4 regions of the Streptomyces sp. NPDC086080 genome follow, and region 1 is predicted to be linked to each of the others. Evidence: riboswitches for the same ligand, from Rfam matches in the RefSeq annotation. Region 1 holds a riboswitch; each other region holds the start of a gene.
The links. A riboswitch is a leader RNA that binds a small molecule or an ion and turns the genes downstream of it on or off. The one in region 1 is predicted to bind cyclic di-AMP.
Positions count from the first base shown of each region.

Region 2: another riboswitch for cyclic di-AMP. It lies ahead of ACIF9R_RS25550 (C40 family peptidase); the one in region 1 lies ahead of ACIF9R_RS37635 (peptidoglycan DD-metalloendopeptidase family protein).
Region 3: another riboswitch for cyclic di-AMP. It lies ahead of ACIF9R_RS06230 (transglycosylase SLT domain-containing protein); the one in region 1 lies ahead of ACIF9R_RS37635 (peptidoglycan DD-metalloendopeptidase family protein).
Region 4: another riboswitch for cyclic di-AMP. It lies ahead of ACIF9R_RS27215 (transglycosylase family protein); the one in region 1 lies ahead of ACIF9R_RS37635 (peptidoglycan DD-metalloendopeptidase family protein).

Region 1 covers NZ_JBITRU010000076.1:3,704-6,901, forward strand. The annotation lists partial or broken gene ACIF9R_RS37620 (XRE family transcriptional regulator) at 1-54, shown strand, start outside; gene ACIF9R_RS37625 (DUF6126 family protein) at 51-179, shown strand; gene ACIF9R_RS37630 (tyrosine-protein phosphatase) at 214-1,011, opposite strand; cyclic di-AMP (ydaO/yuaA leader) riboswitch at 1,558-1,723, shown strand; gene ACIF9R_RS37635 (peptidoglycan DD-metalloendopeptidase family protein) at 1,728-2,684, shown strand; gene ACIF9R_RS37640 (SGNH/GDSL hydrolase family protein) at 2,888-3,198, shown strand, end outside.
Region 2 covers NZ_JBITRU010000024.1:38,569-41,766, reverse strand. The annotation lists gene ACIF9R_RS25560 (ATP-dependent Clp protease proteolytic subunit) at 68-703, shown strand; gene ACIF9R_RS25555 (hypothetical protein) at 711-1,019, shown strand; cyclic di-AMP (ydaO/yuaA leader) riboswitch at 1,354-1,556, shown strand; gene ACIF9R_RS25550 (C40 family peptidase) at 1,560-2,033, shown strand; gene ACIF9R_RS25545 (ATP-binding protein) at 2,095-2,559, opposite strand; gene ACIF9R_RS25540 (helix-turn-helix domain-containing protein) at 2,772-3,198, shown strand, end outside.
Region 3 covers NZ_JBITRU010000004.1:53,121-56,318, reverse strand. The annotation lists gene ACIF9R_RS06235 (polyprenyl synthetase family protein) at 1-587, opposite strand, end outside; cyclic di-AMP (ydaO/yuaA leader) riboswitch at 1,114-1,283, shown strand; gene ACIF9R_RS06230 (transglycosylase SLT domain-containing protein) at 1,289-1,771, shown strand; gene ACIF9R_RS06225 (HAD family hydrolase) at 1,735-2,607, opposite strand; gene ACIF9R_RS06220 (GNAT family N-acetyltransferase) at 2,830-3,198, shown strand, end outside.
Region 4 covers NZ_JBITRU010000027.1:4,426-7,623, reverse strand. The annotation lists gene eno (phosphopyruvate hydratase) at 1-420, opposite strand, end outside; gene ACIF9R_RS27215 (transglycosylase family protein) at 690-1,412, opposite strand; cyclic di-AMP (ydaO/yuaA leader) riboswitch at 1,417-1,585, opposite strand; gene ACIF9R_RS27210 (transglycosylase family protein) at 1,823-2,695, opposite strand; gene ACIF9R_RS27205 (cytochrome P450) at 2,969-3,198, opposite strand, start outside.

The sequences.
Region 1 (3,198 bases):
CAGAGTCCCACGGCCGCCCTGTGCCTGGGCCCGAGCCACGGAGACACGATATGACTGGCAAGGACATGGAGGAGAGGCTGCCCCGAGCCTTGTGGGTGCGGCTGTTCATCTACGTGGTGGCGGGTCACGTCCTCGCGGCCTTCCTCTACTTCCTGTTCGAGGTGGCCCCCAAGAAGTAGGGGGCCACGGGCACGCCGGGGGCCGGTCCCCGCGTCAGTCGAGCATGCGCTCGCGCAGCCGCTCCCGGGCCCCGGAGGTGAACCCGAGTGCCTGCTCCAGGTAGGTGTCCACGCCGCCCCAGGTCTCCTCGACCGTGTCGAAGGCGGCCGACAGGTACTCGGCGCGCGCGTCGAACAGGGGGTCGAGCAGCTCCATGACCTCGGGGGAGTAGGCCGAGGCGGAGCCGCTGCTGCGGTGCACCTTGTAGCGGCGGTGCTTGGCGCTGGACTTCAGGTAGTCGTCGACGATCGCGTCCCGCTCGACGCCCAGGGCGAGCAGTGTCACCGCCACCGACAGTCCCGCGCGGTCCTTGCCCGCCGCGCAGTGCATCAGCGCGGGGACGCAGTTCTCGGCGAGTGAGTGCAGGACCCGGGCGTGCTCGGTGGTGCGCTCCTTGATGATCAGGCGGTAGGACCTGATCATCCGGTCCGCGCCCTTGCCGTCCGCGAGGACCGACCGCAACTGGTCCAGGTCGCCGTCGCGCACCATCTTCCAGAACTCGGCGCCGTCGGCCGGGTCGCTGAGCGGCAGGTTCACATTGCGCACGCCCGGCAGCTCGACGTCCGCCCCCTCCAGCTTCTGGTCGGCCGCGTTACGGAAGTCGAAGACCGTGTGCAGCCCCAGGGAGGACAGGAAGACGGTGTCCTCCGCGGTCGCGTGGGCGAGGTGACCGCTGCGGAACAGCACCCCGTGCCGCACCCGCCGTCCGTCCACGGTCGGCAGTCCGCCCACGTCGCGGAAGTTGCGTACTCCGGTCAGCTCGGGTTCGGTCGACGGGATCTGCTGCGTCACGGAGGACTCCTCCCACTCGGCGCCGCCGCCGCGGCTCGTCGACGGGCACCACTCGACGATACGACATGCCTGCCTGGGGCAATGAGTTGTCCACAGGCAGGGTCCGGCCGCTCGGCGCGAATGCCGCGAAACGGGTGAAGTGTGCGGAGGTGTCGTGCTGTCGGGCCATGGGGGCCGTGCATCGGTCCGGAGGGGATCCGGCTGCCGTTGCCTTCCGGTCGCAGCGCCCGCGATGGAATGATTGACGCGTTATGTCCGATTCAGCGGTTTCGGTATAACGTGCCCCGATAGAAAGGGAAATGGGGATGGGTGCGTGAGCATCGTCATATCCGTGACAATGTGTTGTCGCCATGTTCACGTAATTCATGGGAATAGTGCGGGAATTCGCAGGGCTGCCGGAATCGCGGTCGACGCTCGGTGACGTCAATTCCTCCTGTGGATCACGGAAAAACCGTGTTCGCCAGAAACCTCCGCTTGTCCCTTCGCGTCCGGGTCGCTTACGTTCCCAACCGATCCGGACGGACGCCTAATCCTGCCGCCGCCCGGAGCCCGCACACACTCACCCGTGTACGGCAGGAGCGGGGGACCCACAGGTACGACTGCCTGTTCCGGTCTCCGGAACAGGCTCAGGGGTTAAGTCGCGTGAAGTCGCGGCCGGGCATCTCCAGCCCGAACCCGACAGCTCACCTCGTAGGCGCCGGAGACAGGAATTCGTCATGCCCGCGAAGGGTAAGCACCGCCGTACCAAGGCTCAGCGTCTCAGCCGTTCCGTCGCCGTCGTCGGAACCGGTGGCGTCGCACTCGCCCTGCCGCTTCTCGGCGCCACCGGCGCGTATGCCGCTACGCCGCAGGCGGCCCCCGAAAAGGCCGTCCAGTCCCTTTCCGCCGACGGCCACAAGGCCACCGGCGGAAAGGCCGACAAGAACCGCACCTACACCGTGAAGGCCGGCGACTACCTCGCGAAGATCGCCCAGGCGGAGCACGTCGACGGTGGCTGGAAGCAGCTCTACGCGGACAACCGCGAGGCCGTCGGTGACAACCCGGCGCTGATCCACCCCGGTCTGAAGCTCTCCGTCGACGGCAAGGCCGCCACGAGCGCGCCGAAGAAGTCCGCCGGGTCCTCTACCCCGAAGCCCGCCGCGCCGAAGGCCTCCGCCCCGAAGCCTGCCGCCCCGAAGGCCGCGAAGCCCGCCGAGCAGCCGGCGCAGCAGTCCTCCCCGGCCGCCTCCGCCCCGGCGACGGCGAACCAGGCCGCCTCCGCCTCCTCCGGCTACAGCTCCCCGGTGCCGGGCGGCGGCGTCGGCACCGCCTACAAGGTGGCCGGCAGCATGTGGTCCAGCGGCTACCACACCGGTGTCGACTTCAGCGTCCCGACCGGCACCTCCCTGAAGGCCGTCGGCTCCGGCACGGTCGTCTCCGCAGGCTGGGCCGGCGCGTACGGCAACCAGGTCGTCATCAAGCTCAGCGACGGCTACTACGCGCAGTACGCCCACCTGTCCTCGCTGTCCGTCTCGGCCGGCCAGACCGTGAGCGGCGGCCAGCAGGTCGGCCTCTCCGGCTCGACCGGCAACTCGACCGGACCGCACCTGCACTTCGAGATCCGCACCTCCCCGAACTACGGCTCGGACGTGGACCCGCTGTCCTACCTCCGCTCGAAGGGCGTCTCCATCTGACCCCTGCGGCACCCTTCCTGACACGCGCGCCGAAGGCCGGACCCCGATCCCGGGTCCGGCCCTCGGCGTATTCCGCTGTGACCGACATTTTGACAGTGGTTTATCTCACCGTGCGTCAACCCTTGCCTACGGTCGCGTAGGTCACATTCAAGGGTGAATCATGAGCTGCTGTGGCAGACGATTCGAAGAGTGACAGCGGAAGAGTGATCGGGTCGTACGTGGCGGTGGGGGACAGCTTCACCGAGGGTGTCGGCGACCCCGGACCCGGCGGGGCGTTCGTCGGCTGGGCCGACCGGTTCGCCGTGCTTCTCGCCGACCGCCGGCCCGAGGGGGCTTTCGAGTACACCAACCTCGCCGTGCGCGGAAAACTGCTGGACCAGATCATGGCGGACCAGTTGCCCAGGGCGGTGGAGCTCGCCCCCGACCTGGTCTCGTTCTGCGCGGGCGGCAACGACATCATCCGTCCCGGTACCGATCCGGACGAGGTGGCCGAGCGTTTCGAGCGGGCGATCGC
Region 2 (3,198 bases), on a different contig from region 1:
TGCCCATCATAACGTCACGTACGTCCTGTACATTTTCTACAGAGACAACCTGACAGGAGGGGCCCTCATGATCCGACCGTCCGCCCGCTACGTCCTGCCCGGGTTCACCGAACGCACGGCGTCCGGGCACCGGACGTCGGACCCGTACGCGAAGCTCCTCCAGGAGCGGATCGTCGTTCTCGGGACGGAGATCGACGAGTCGGCCGCCAACGACGTCATGGCTCAGCTCCTGTATCTGGAGCACCACTCCCCCGACCGGGACCTCTCGCTCCACATCAACTCCCCCGGAGGTTCCTTCCACGCGGTGTCGGCGATCCACGACACGCTGCGCTTCATCTCCTGCGACGTGCAGACGGTCTGTCTGGGCCGGGCGGAGGGTGCGGCCGCGCTGCTGCCGGCCGCCGGCACCCCGGGCAAGCGGCTCATGCTGCCCGGCTCCCGTCTGGTGCTCCGTCAGCCTGCCTTCCCGGCGCCGGTCGAGGGGCGAACGAGTGATCTGGCGATCCGGGCCGCGGAGCTGACCCGGGAGCGGGGCCTCATGGAGGAGATGCTCGCCCGGTATTCGGGGCGCACCCCGGAGCAGGTCCGGGCGGATGTCGAGCGGGACCTCGTCCTCGACGCGAGGGCCGCGGTGGACTACGGACTGGCGGACCGGATCCTGCCCCACCGCGGGAGCGCGTACCCCGCCGCCGGTGCGAGGTGAGCCACGGATGCTGCCACCGGAACTGCCTCCGCTGCCGGCGCTGACCCGCGCGGAGGCCGAGTTGATCGATCGTTATCTCGAGGTCGTCGATCTGCTCGGCCGGGTCAACCCGGCGCTGGGCGGCGACACCTACAGCGGTCTGCGCGCGGCCCAGGCGCTGGTCGGCAAGGCCGTCGCCCTGCGTGACGCGCTGACCCTGATGCACCGGCGCGGCGAAAGCGATCTGCACTCCGCCACGCTGGCCAGGGCCCTGCGGGTGCTGGACGGCGAGCGGCGTACCGCCAGGGTCACACTCCCGCCGGATCCGGGCAGTTGACACCCACGATGTTCACGCCCGCACTCCCGTCGGCGGTGTGCGGCGGCCGGCGTTGAAACGGACCAAACGGCGTACCACCATCCGGCGTAGACGAACCTCCTGTTTTGGGGCCGTTCAAGTTGCGCAACACGCGTGACCCGAAGGCGGAACGTGACATTCCGTCGCTGGTCCGGGGCTCACCCGAGCCCTGGGCCGCAGTTCGAACAGCCCGGCGTCCACCCGAACGGATGAGTGGTGAGTAACAACACAAACCCCCCGTTCCGTTGGGATTTCGATCGCGTCATGAGCCAAGATCCCTGACTGACGACAAGACCCCGCCGCCGCGGCGGGGCGATCCGGGCGGACGCCGAGTCCTGCCGCCGCCCGGATGACCGGTCGACAGGAGTGGATCGGCAGGAGTGGAGGACCCAGGCACGACGGGTCGCCGGAACCCCGGTTCCGAGCAGCCCTTGGGGTGAAGCCGCACGCGTGCGGCCGGGCAACTTCGCCAGCCCGAATCCGACAGGTCATCCTTCACAGGCGGCTGACGAAGGGTTGCGCATGACTGCGCTCAATCGTGTCCCGTCTCTCATGGCCCGTGCCGGCACGGCCTCCGCCCTCACCCTGGCCGCCGTGGGAAGTTCCCTCGTGGTCCCCGGAGCCGCCTCGGAGGCGGCTGCCGCCACCCACGCCACCCAGGCACTGCGTATCGCCGCGTCCAAAAAGGGCTCGCCGTACCAGTGGGGGGCCACCGGACCGAACCGGTTCGACTGCTCGGGCCTGACGCTGTACTCGTTCAAGAAGGCGGGCAAGAAGCTGCCGCGCACCGCCGCGCAGCAGTACAACAAGACGCGCCACATCTCCGCCGGCAGCCGCAAGGCCGGAGACCTGGTGTTCTTCCATTCGGGCGGCTACGTCTACCACGTCGGCATCTACGCGGGTAAGGGCAAGATCTGGCACGCCCCGAAGACCGGGGACGTGGTGCGTCTGCAGAAGATCTGGACCCGGAGCGTCTCGTACGGCCGCGTGAGGTGATCGGCGGGGGCGGCGGCGCCCATGAGGGCCGCCGCCCCGTCGCCTCGGCCGGAGGCGGCCGCTACGGCTCCTGCTGTCCCGCCGTGACCGCTTCGGCGGCCTGGACGGCCCCTGTCCACGGAAGGTCGACCGAGACGGTCTTGCCGCCCTCACGCGTGGGGCGGATTCTGAGTCTGCCCCCGCATTCCGCGGCCAGCCAGCGGATGATGACCAGCCCCCGCCCGTTGTCCTGCTGGACCGCGGCGGGCAGCCGCTTGGGGAACCGGGGGTGACTGTCCGTCACCCCGATGTGCACCCGTTCGTCGCGGACCAGAACGACGTCCACCGTGAAGCTGGGTGACTGGCCGAATGTGTGCTGCACCGCGTTGGTGGCGAGTTCGGAGACGATCAGCCGGACGGTGTCGGACAGCTCCGCGTCCGCCGGCATGCCCCATTCCACGAGTGTGCCCACCACATGGGCCCGTGCGGCGGAGACCGAGGCGGGATCGCTCGGCAGAGTGACGGATGCTTCCAGATGGTCTGCCATGGCGATGTCGTCCCTTTCCCACGGGGCCCGCGGTCCGACACGGAGCGGTTGGTTCGAGTACGGTCCCGCACTGGTGCTTCGTCGCCAGACTGCCATCACCGCACGGCTCCGGGCGGCGATCCACCAAGATATGCATATATCTGTCGCTCAAAGCGGTGAACTCTGCCACGGGAGACCGTATCCGGGCGGCCCGGAAGGAGTAAGGAGAGCCCATGCAGCACGGGCCCGCGGTGCGCCGCCGCAAACTGGGCGCCGAATTGCGCGCGCTGCGCAACTCGGCGGGACTCACCAGCGGTGAGGCGGCCAGGCTGGCGGGCTGGCACCAGTCGAAGGTGAGCCGGATCGAGACGGGCACGAGCGGGGTGAAACCGGCCGATGTGCGGTTACTGCTCGATGTCTACGGCGTGGCCGATCCACAGTTGCGGGAGTTGCTGCTGGTGCTGTCGGGCACTGGTGACCGCGACGGCCGGCATCACTGGTGGCACGCCTACCGCGGCGTCCTGCCGCCGACCTACCGGGACTTCATCAGCCTGGAGTCACAGGCGAGCACGATGCGCACCCTGGAGACCACGGTCATCCCCGGGCTGCTGCAGACCCCGGAGTACGCGCGGGCGGTGACCGCGGCGGCGACGGAGGGCG
Region 3 (3,198 bases), on a different contig from region 1:
CCGGACATCATCGCGCCGAAGCGGCAGGAGACGGCGACCAGCGAGCCGGTCTTGCCGCCGAGCACGTCCAGGTAGTGGTCGACCGGGTCGCGGCCGTCCTGCGGCCCCGCGGTCTCCAGGATCTGTCCGGTGACCAGCCGCTCGAACGCCTCGGCCTGCACCCGCACCGCCTCCGGGCCGAGGTCCGCCAGGATGTGCGAGGCCCGCGCGAAGAGGAAGTCCCCGGTGAGGACCGCGACGGAGTTGCCCCAGCGGGTGTTCGCGCTGTCCACCCCGCGCCGCACCTCGGCCTCGTCCATCACGTCGTCGTGGTACAGCGTGGCCAGATGGGTCAGCTCGACCACCACGGCGGAGGGCACCACGCCGGGCGCGTAGGGGTCCCCGAACTGGGCGGCGAGCATCACGAGCAGCGGGCGGAACCGCTTGCCACCGGCCCGCACCAGGTGCTGGGCGGCACCCGTGATGAGGGGGACCTCACTCTTGGTGGCCTCGATCAGCCCTTCCTCGACAGCCGTCATTCCGGCCTGGACATCGGCTTCCAGAGCCTGGTCCCCCACGCTCAGCCCGAACGGCCCGACGACGGTCACGAGGGGTCTCCTGTCTGCTGGTGTCCACTGGCGATTACACGGAATGTCGATAGGTCGCTGCCCTCACTCAAGTCAGCGTATCCGGTCACCTTTCGATCACCACCGGCACCTCGGGTTACCGGCAGGGCGCCACGGGATCAGGAGCGGGGCGCTTCCGATCGACGGCCGACAACGGACATTCCCCTCCTTTCCTGGACGCAAAGACGCCCGGACCATCCTGCCCGGACTCATGCCCGATTTGCCGCAATTGGCCAGTGAATTCCCGTAGGCCTCAAATGCTCCGGCGCCAGGCGATCAGTGAGGTCGGTCACGCGCGACCCACCCCGCCGGCCATCACGCCGCACCGGCGTCCACCCTTCTCCCGGACCGGAGTTGACCCTTGGCACTCGCAAAGGATCAAGCGTCCCAAATCACCCGTTCGAAGATCAAAGGGCCACATGTGTGACGTCTTCACTTGTTCCCGACATCCCCTCTCGCATACGTTCCGGGCCTGCCGGGCGGACGCCGAATCCTGCCACCGCCCGCATCACACCCACCGACGAACTCACGCACGGCAGGAGCGGGGGACCCAGGTAAGTCGCCGGGCCGGGCCATCGCGCCGGAACGGCTAGGGGTGAAGCCATGCCCGCAAGGGCACGGCCGGGCACTCTCCCGCCCGAACCCGACAGCTCACCTCGCAGGCGTAGGAGAGGAACACAGACATGCCCGCTTCCGGTCACTCCCGCCTCGGCCGCCGCCTCGTCCGCTCCCTCGCCGTCGCCGGCACCGGCGTCGCCGTGGTCGCCCTCCCGCTGTTCGGCGCCACCACCGCCGCCGCGGCCACCACGACCCCCGCCACGACCGCCGCCTCCACGACGGCGTACCCGGACAACCTCGACGGCTGGATCCGCGAGTCGCTGGACGTCATGGCGCAGCACGGCATCCCGGGCTCCTACGAGAGCATCCACCGCAACATCATGCGCGAGTCCTCCGGCAACCCGGCCGCCATCAACCTGTGGGACTCCAACGCCGCCGCCGGCACCCCGTCGAAGGGCCTGCTGCAGGTCATCGACCCGACCTTCCAGGCGTACCACGTCCCCGGCACCGCCTTCGACCCGTTCGACCCGGTCGCGAACATCACGGCGGCCTGCAACTACGCCGCCGACCGCTACGGCTCGATCGACAACGTCTTCGGCGCGTACTGAGCCGACCGCTGACGGCCGAGCACGGCCGCACCACCGAACAGTCGCTCGAGGACGACGGCCACGCCGTCGTCCTCGTTCGACGTGGTGACCTCGTCGGCCACCGCCTTCAGCTCGGGGTGCGCGTTCGCCATGGCGACGCCGTGCGCCGCCCAGTCGAACATGGGGATGTCGTTCGGCATGTCACCGAAGGCGACCGTGCGCGCCGGGCTCAGCCCCAGATGCTCGGCGGCCAGCGCGAGCCCGGTCGCCTTGGTCACCCCGCACGGCTGGAGCTCCACGGTCCCCGGGCCCGACATGGTGACCGTCGCCAGTGAACCGACCACCGACCGCGCCGCCGCGGCCAGCGCGTCGTCGGACAGCCGCGGGTGGCGCAGCAGCACCTTGCTGATCGGCCGCTCCCACAGATCGCTCCGCCGCTCGACCCGTACGGCGGGCAGCGTCGGATGCGGCATCAGATAGCCCGGCTCGATCAGCGTCAGCCCGTCGGCCCCGTCCTGATCGACCGCGGCGTACACCTCCCCGACCTCGGCCTCGATCTTGCCGAGAGCCGTCTCGGCCAGTTCCCGGTCCAGCCTGACGGACCACAGCAGCCGGCCCGCGCCGGCGTCGTACACCTGCGCGCCCTGTCCGCACACCGCGAGCCCCGTGCAGCCGAGGTCGTCGAGGAGCGGCCGCACTCTGGGGGCCGGGCGCCCCGTCACCACGAGGTGCTGGGCACCGGTTTGCGCCACCCGCCTCAGAGCGGCGAGGGACCGGTCGGACAGGGTGTCGTCGCCGCGCAGCAGCGTCCCGTCCAGGTCGGTGGCGATGAGCGAGCAATCGGTGGGTGCGGCCATGATCAGAGAATACGGACAACACGACCGTCCGATTCACGGTGCTCGTATCGGCTCGCTTTCGGTGCGATTCCCCTTTCGTAGGCGCCGGGTTCGGACCGGTTCATGACTCTTTCACCGATTGGCGAGAACATCGTCCGCTCTCTACCGTCCGCCCGGGATGGGGCGGTACCTTCCAAGGGTCCAGGGGGGACTTGATCGGGGGGTCAGGTGAGCAGTGGACGCATGCGCGTGCTGAGGCCCGGGGAGCTCGGCGAGGGGGAACGGGAGCGCTGGCGGGAGCTGCGTGCCGCGACGGACGCACCGCGCAGCCCTTTCATGGAACCGGAGTTCACCGCCGCGGTGGGCCGGGTGCGGCCGCGGGCCCGGGTGGCGGTGCTGTACGAAGGGGCCGACCCGATGGGCTTCCTGCCGTACGAGCGGGGCCCGTTGGGGCAGGGCCGGGCGATCGGGCTCGGGGTGTCGGACTGTCAGGGCGCGGTGCTGGCTCCCGGTGTCGCCGTGGACGCCGCCGAGCTGCTGCGGGCGTGCTCGGTGTCGAGCCTCGTCTTCGACAACCTGGAGTCCGGCCAGGAGTTGTTCGTGCCGTACGCG
Region 4 (3,198 bases), on a different contig from region 1:
GTGCGCGTTCGGGCCGCCCAGGTAGCGGAAGAGCGGGAGGTCCGAGGCCTCGGAGGCGGCGTGGGCGACGGCGAGCGAGACGCCGAGGATGGCGTTGGCACCCAGCGAGCCCTTGTTGTCGGTGGCGTCCAGGTCGAACATGGCCTGGTCGATCAGGCGCTGCTCGGTGGCGTCATAGCCGACCAGCTCCGGGCCGATCTGCTCGATGACGGCCAGGACGGCCTTCTCCACACCCTTGCCCAGGTAACGGCCCGCATCGCCGTCACGGAGTTCGATGGCCTCGAAGGCGCCGGTGGAGGCGCCGGACGGGACGGCGGCACGACCCGTGCTGCCGTCGTCGAGGCCGACCTCGACCTCGACCGTGGGGTTGCCTCGGGAGTCCAGGATTTCCCGGGCTACGACGACGTCGATGGACGGCACGAGCATCTCCTTCATGAATCTGACGCGTGTGAGCGGGACCACGGCGGGCCCCGCGGGACCGAGCCTAACCGGCTCGGGGCGATCGGCAGGCGGTCGACCGCCCCATGGACAGAACCGAGAGTAAATTGTTTCCGAACGGAACAAAGGCGTTTTCGGCGAACCGTGACCGGAAAGCGCCAGAAAAAAGCCCCGCCCCGGTGCGTACGGGGGAAGACGCACCGGGGCGGGGAGCCCGTGGGGACGGGCGGGGAGGGACCTGCGACGCTGCCCTACTTCAGGTGCAGCTGCTGGCCCGGGTAGATGAGGTCGGCGTCCTGGACGATGTCGTCGTTCAGCTTGAACAGCTTGCCCCAGCCGCCCTTGACGTCGTGCTCCGCGGCGATCGAGCTGAGGGTGTCGCCCTTGACGACCCTGTACTCGCCGTCGCCCTTCTCGACCTTCTTGCCGGTCGGGGTGGTGACGGTCCTGTCGGCCTTCTTCTCGGCCTTCTTCTCGGTCTTCTTCTCGGCCTTCTTCTCGGCGGCCGGGCGCTCGGCGGAGCGGGAGGCCTTCTGCTCGCTCTCGCGGGTCCCGGTGGAACCGCTGTCCTGCGAGGAGCCGGCCGAGGAGCCGGTGTAGGCGGCGCCGGACAGGCCCTTGCCGCAGACCGGCCAGGCGCCCTTGCCCTGGCCCGCCAGGACCTTCTCGGCGATCTCGATCTGCTGGGCCTTGGTGGCCTGGTCGGCGGTGGAGGCGTACTTCGTGCCGCCGTATCCGGCCCAGGTGGAGGCGGAGAACTGCAGACCGCCGTAGTAACCGTTGCCAGTGTTGATGGACCAGTTGCCGCCGGACTCGCACTGGGCGACGGTGTCCCACTCCGAGGCGGTGGCGGCGGAGGCGGTGCCGGCCACCATCAGCGGGGCGGCGACGGCGGCGGAGGTGACGCCCGCGACGGCGATGGCGCGGCTGGCCTTGGACGGACGACGGTGCTTGCCCTTGCCGGAAAACAGCATGGATGGATCCCCTCACCGACGCCTACGAGGTGAGCTGTCGGGTTCGGGCCGGTTGAGTTGCCCGGCCACGCCCCTCCCGGGACGCGGCTTCACCCCAAGCCTTCTCCGGCGTCAACCGCCCGGATCCGGCGCCTACCTGGGTCCCCCGCTCCTGCCTACGGCGCATGACGCGACGACTGTTCCCGTGCTGCCACTGGCAGGATTCGGCGTGGCGGCAGCCGGGGCCCGCGGTGGCGAGCGGTCACGACCGTAGACACGCGATCCGCGGAATATCAAAGACGATCAGGGCTTCTGAGACCTATCTCTCACAGTCTTTAAGCCGGACATTCAGCGCGAATCGTGACGCCAACTGGCGCCACATCCGCACGTCTTCGGATACCGCCGCCGCTCGCCCGGATGCCGCCCGAACGCTACTGACCGGCCAGAACGAGGTCCGGTCCGCCACCGATGAGCTGCCCGCCCATCGCAGGGAGCACACCCACTCCGAAACCGACCACGTCGGATTCGGGGACGGACAGGGAGACGTCCTCCACGGACGCGGCGGGGTAGTCGGCGACCGTGCCACCCCAGGCGTTGAGACCGCCCGAGGCATGCCGGCCGGGCGATTCGGACACCGAACCCTGCGCCTCCTCGGCACTGGCGCCGCGATGACGTCCGGCTCCTTCGGCGTCGGTCGCCGTCGAGGACCCACCGGCCCGCCCCGCCGTGTCCGACTCGCCCGTCGCCGATTCGGCCGGAACGGAGGGGGAGGCGCTGGAGTCGGACCCCGCACCGGCGTCCGCCGCCTCACTCGAACCGGCGTCCGGATTGGCGGAATTGCCGGAACCAACCGGTTCGTCACCCTTGTCCTCCAGGGAGGACGACGGGTCGGGGGTGGCCGACGGAGCGGGCGAGGCGGACGTGTCACCGGATCCCTGCGACGCGGACGACCCCGTGGCGCCGGACCCGGCCTTGCCGGCGTCCGCGGCGGGCGCGTCCTGGCCCAGGCCCGCGAGCAGTCCGCAGGTGCGCCATGCGCCGACCCCCTGGTCGGCGAGGATCTTCTCGGCCACGGATATCTGCTGGCCGCGACTGGCCTGGTCGGGGCTCGTCGCGTGGTCCAGGCCGCCGTACTTCTCCCAGTCCTCCTGGGTCAACTGCAGACCGCCGTAGAAGCCGTTGCCGGAGTTCTCGCTCCACGCGCCGCCGCTCTCGCACTCGGCGATCCGGTCCCAGTTCACACCGTCGGCCGCGTTGGCGGCACCTGCCCCGAGAAGGGGGATCGCGATGGCGGAGCCGGTCACTCCGGCGGCAACGAGGAGAGCCGGGGCCTGGCGGGGGCGACGGTGTCGACCGTTCCCGGAGAGCATGCGGAGACCTTTCGCAGGAAGCAGGGGCCGGCGCGGTGAGTGAAGCTCTGGCCACCGCACTTGAGGAGTGAAGGTATCGGGAGAGGATCACTCATCACAAGTTAATGCCGCGCAGATCACGTGAAGATCACAGAGTTGAGGGAGTGTCACGTTTGCGTTGATCTGCTCGTGGGCACGGGAAGCAGTGCGTGGTCTGTCATGAGTCCGTCACTCTCCCGGGGGCGTGAATTCCACCGGAAGCGTGCGCAGTCCGCGCATGATGAGCCCTCCGCGCCAACGGAGTTCGGCCGGATCCGCGGCGAGCCGCAGGTCCGGAAGACGGGTCAGCAGCGTGGCGAGCGCGGTCTGACCCTCCATGCGGGCCAGCGGCGCACCCAGGCAGTAGTGAATGCCGTGGCCGTATCCCAGATGCTGGTTGTCGCGCCGACCGAGATCGA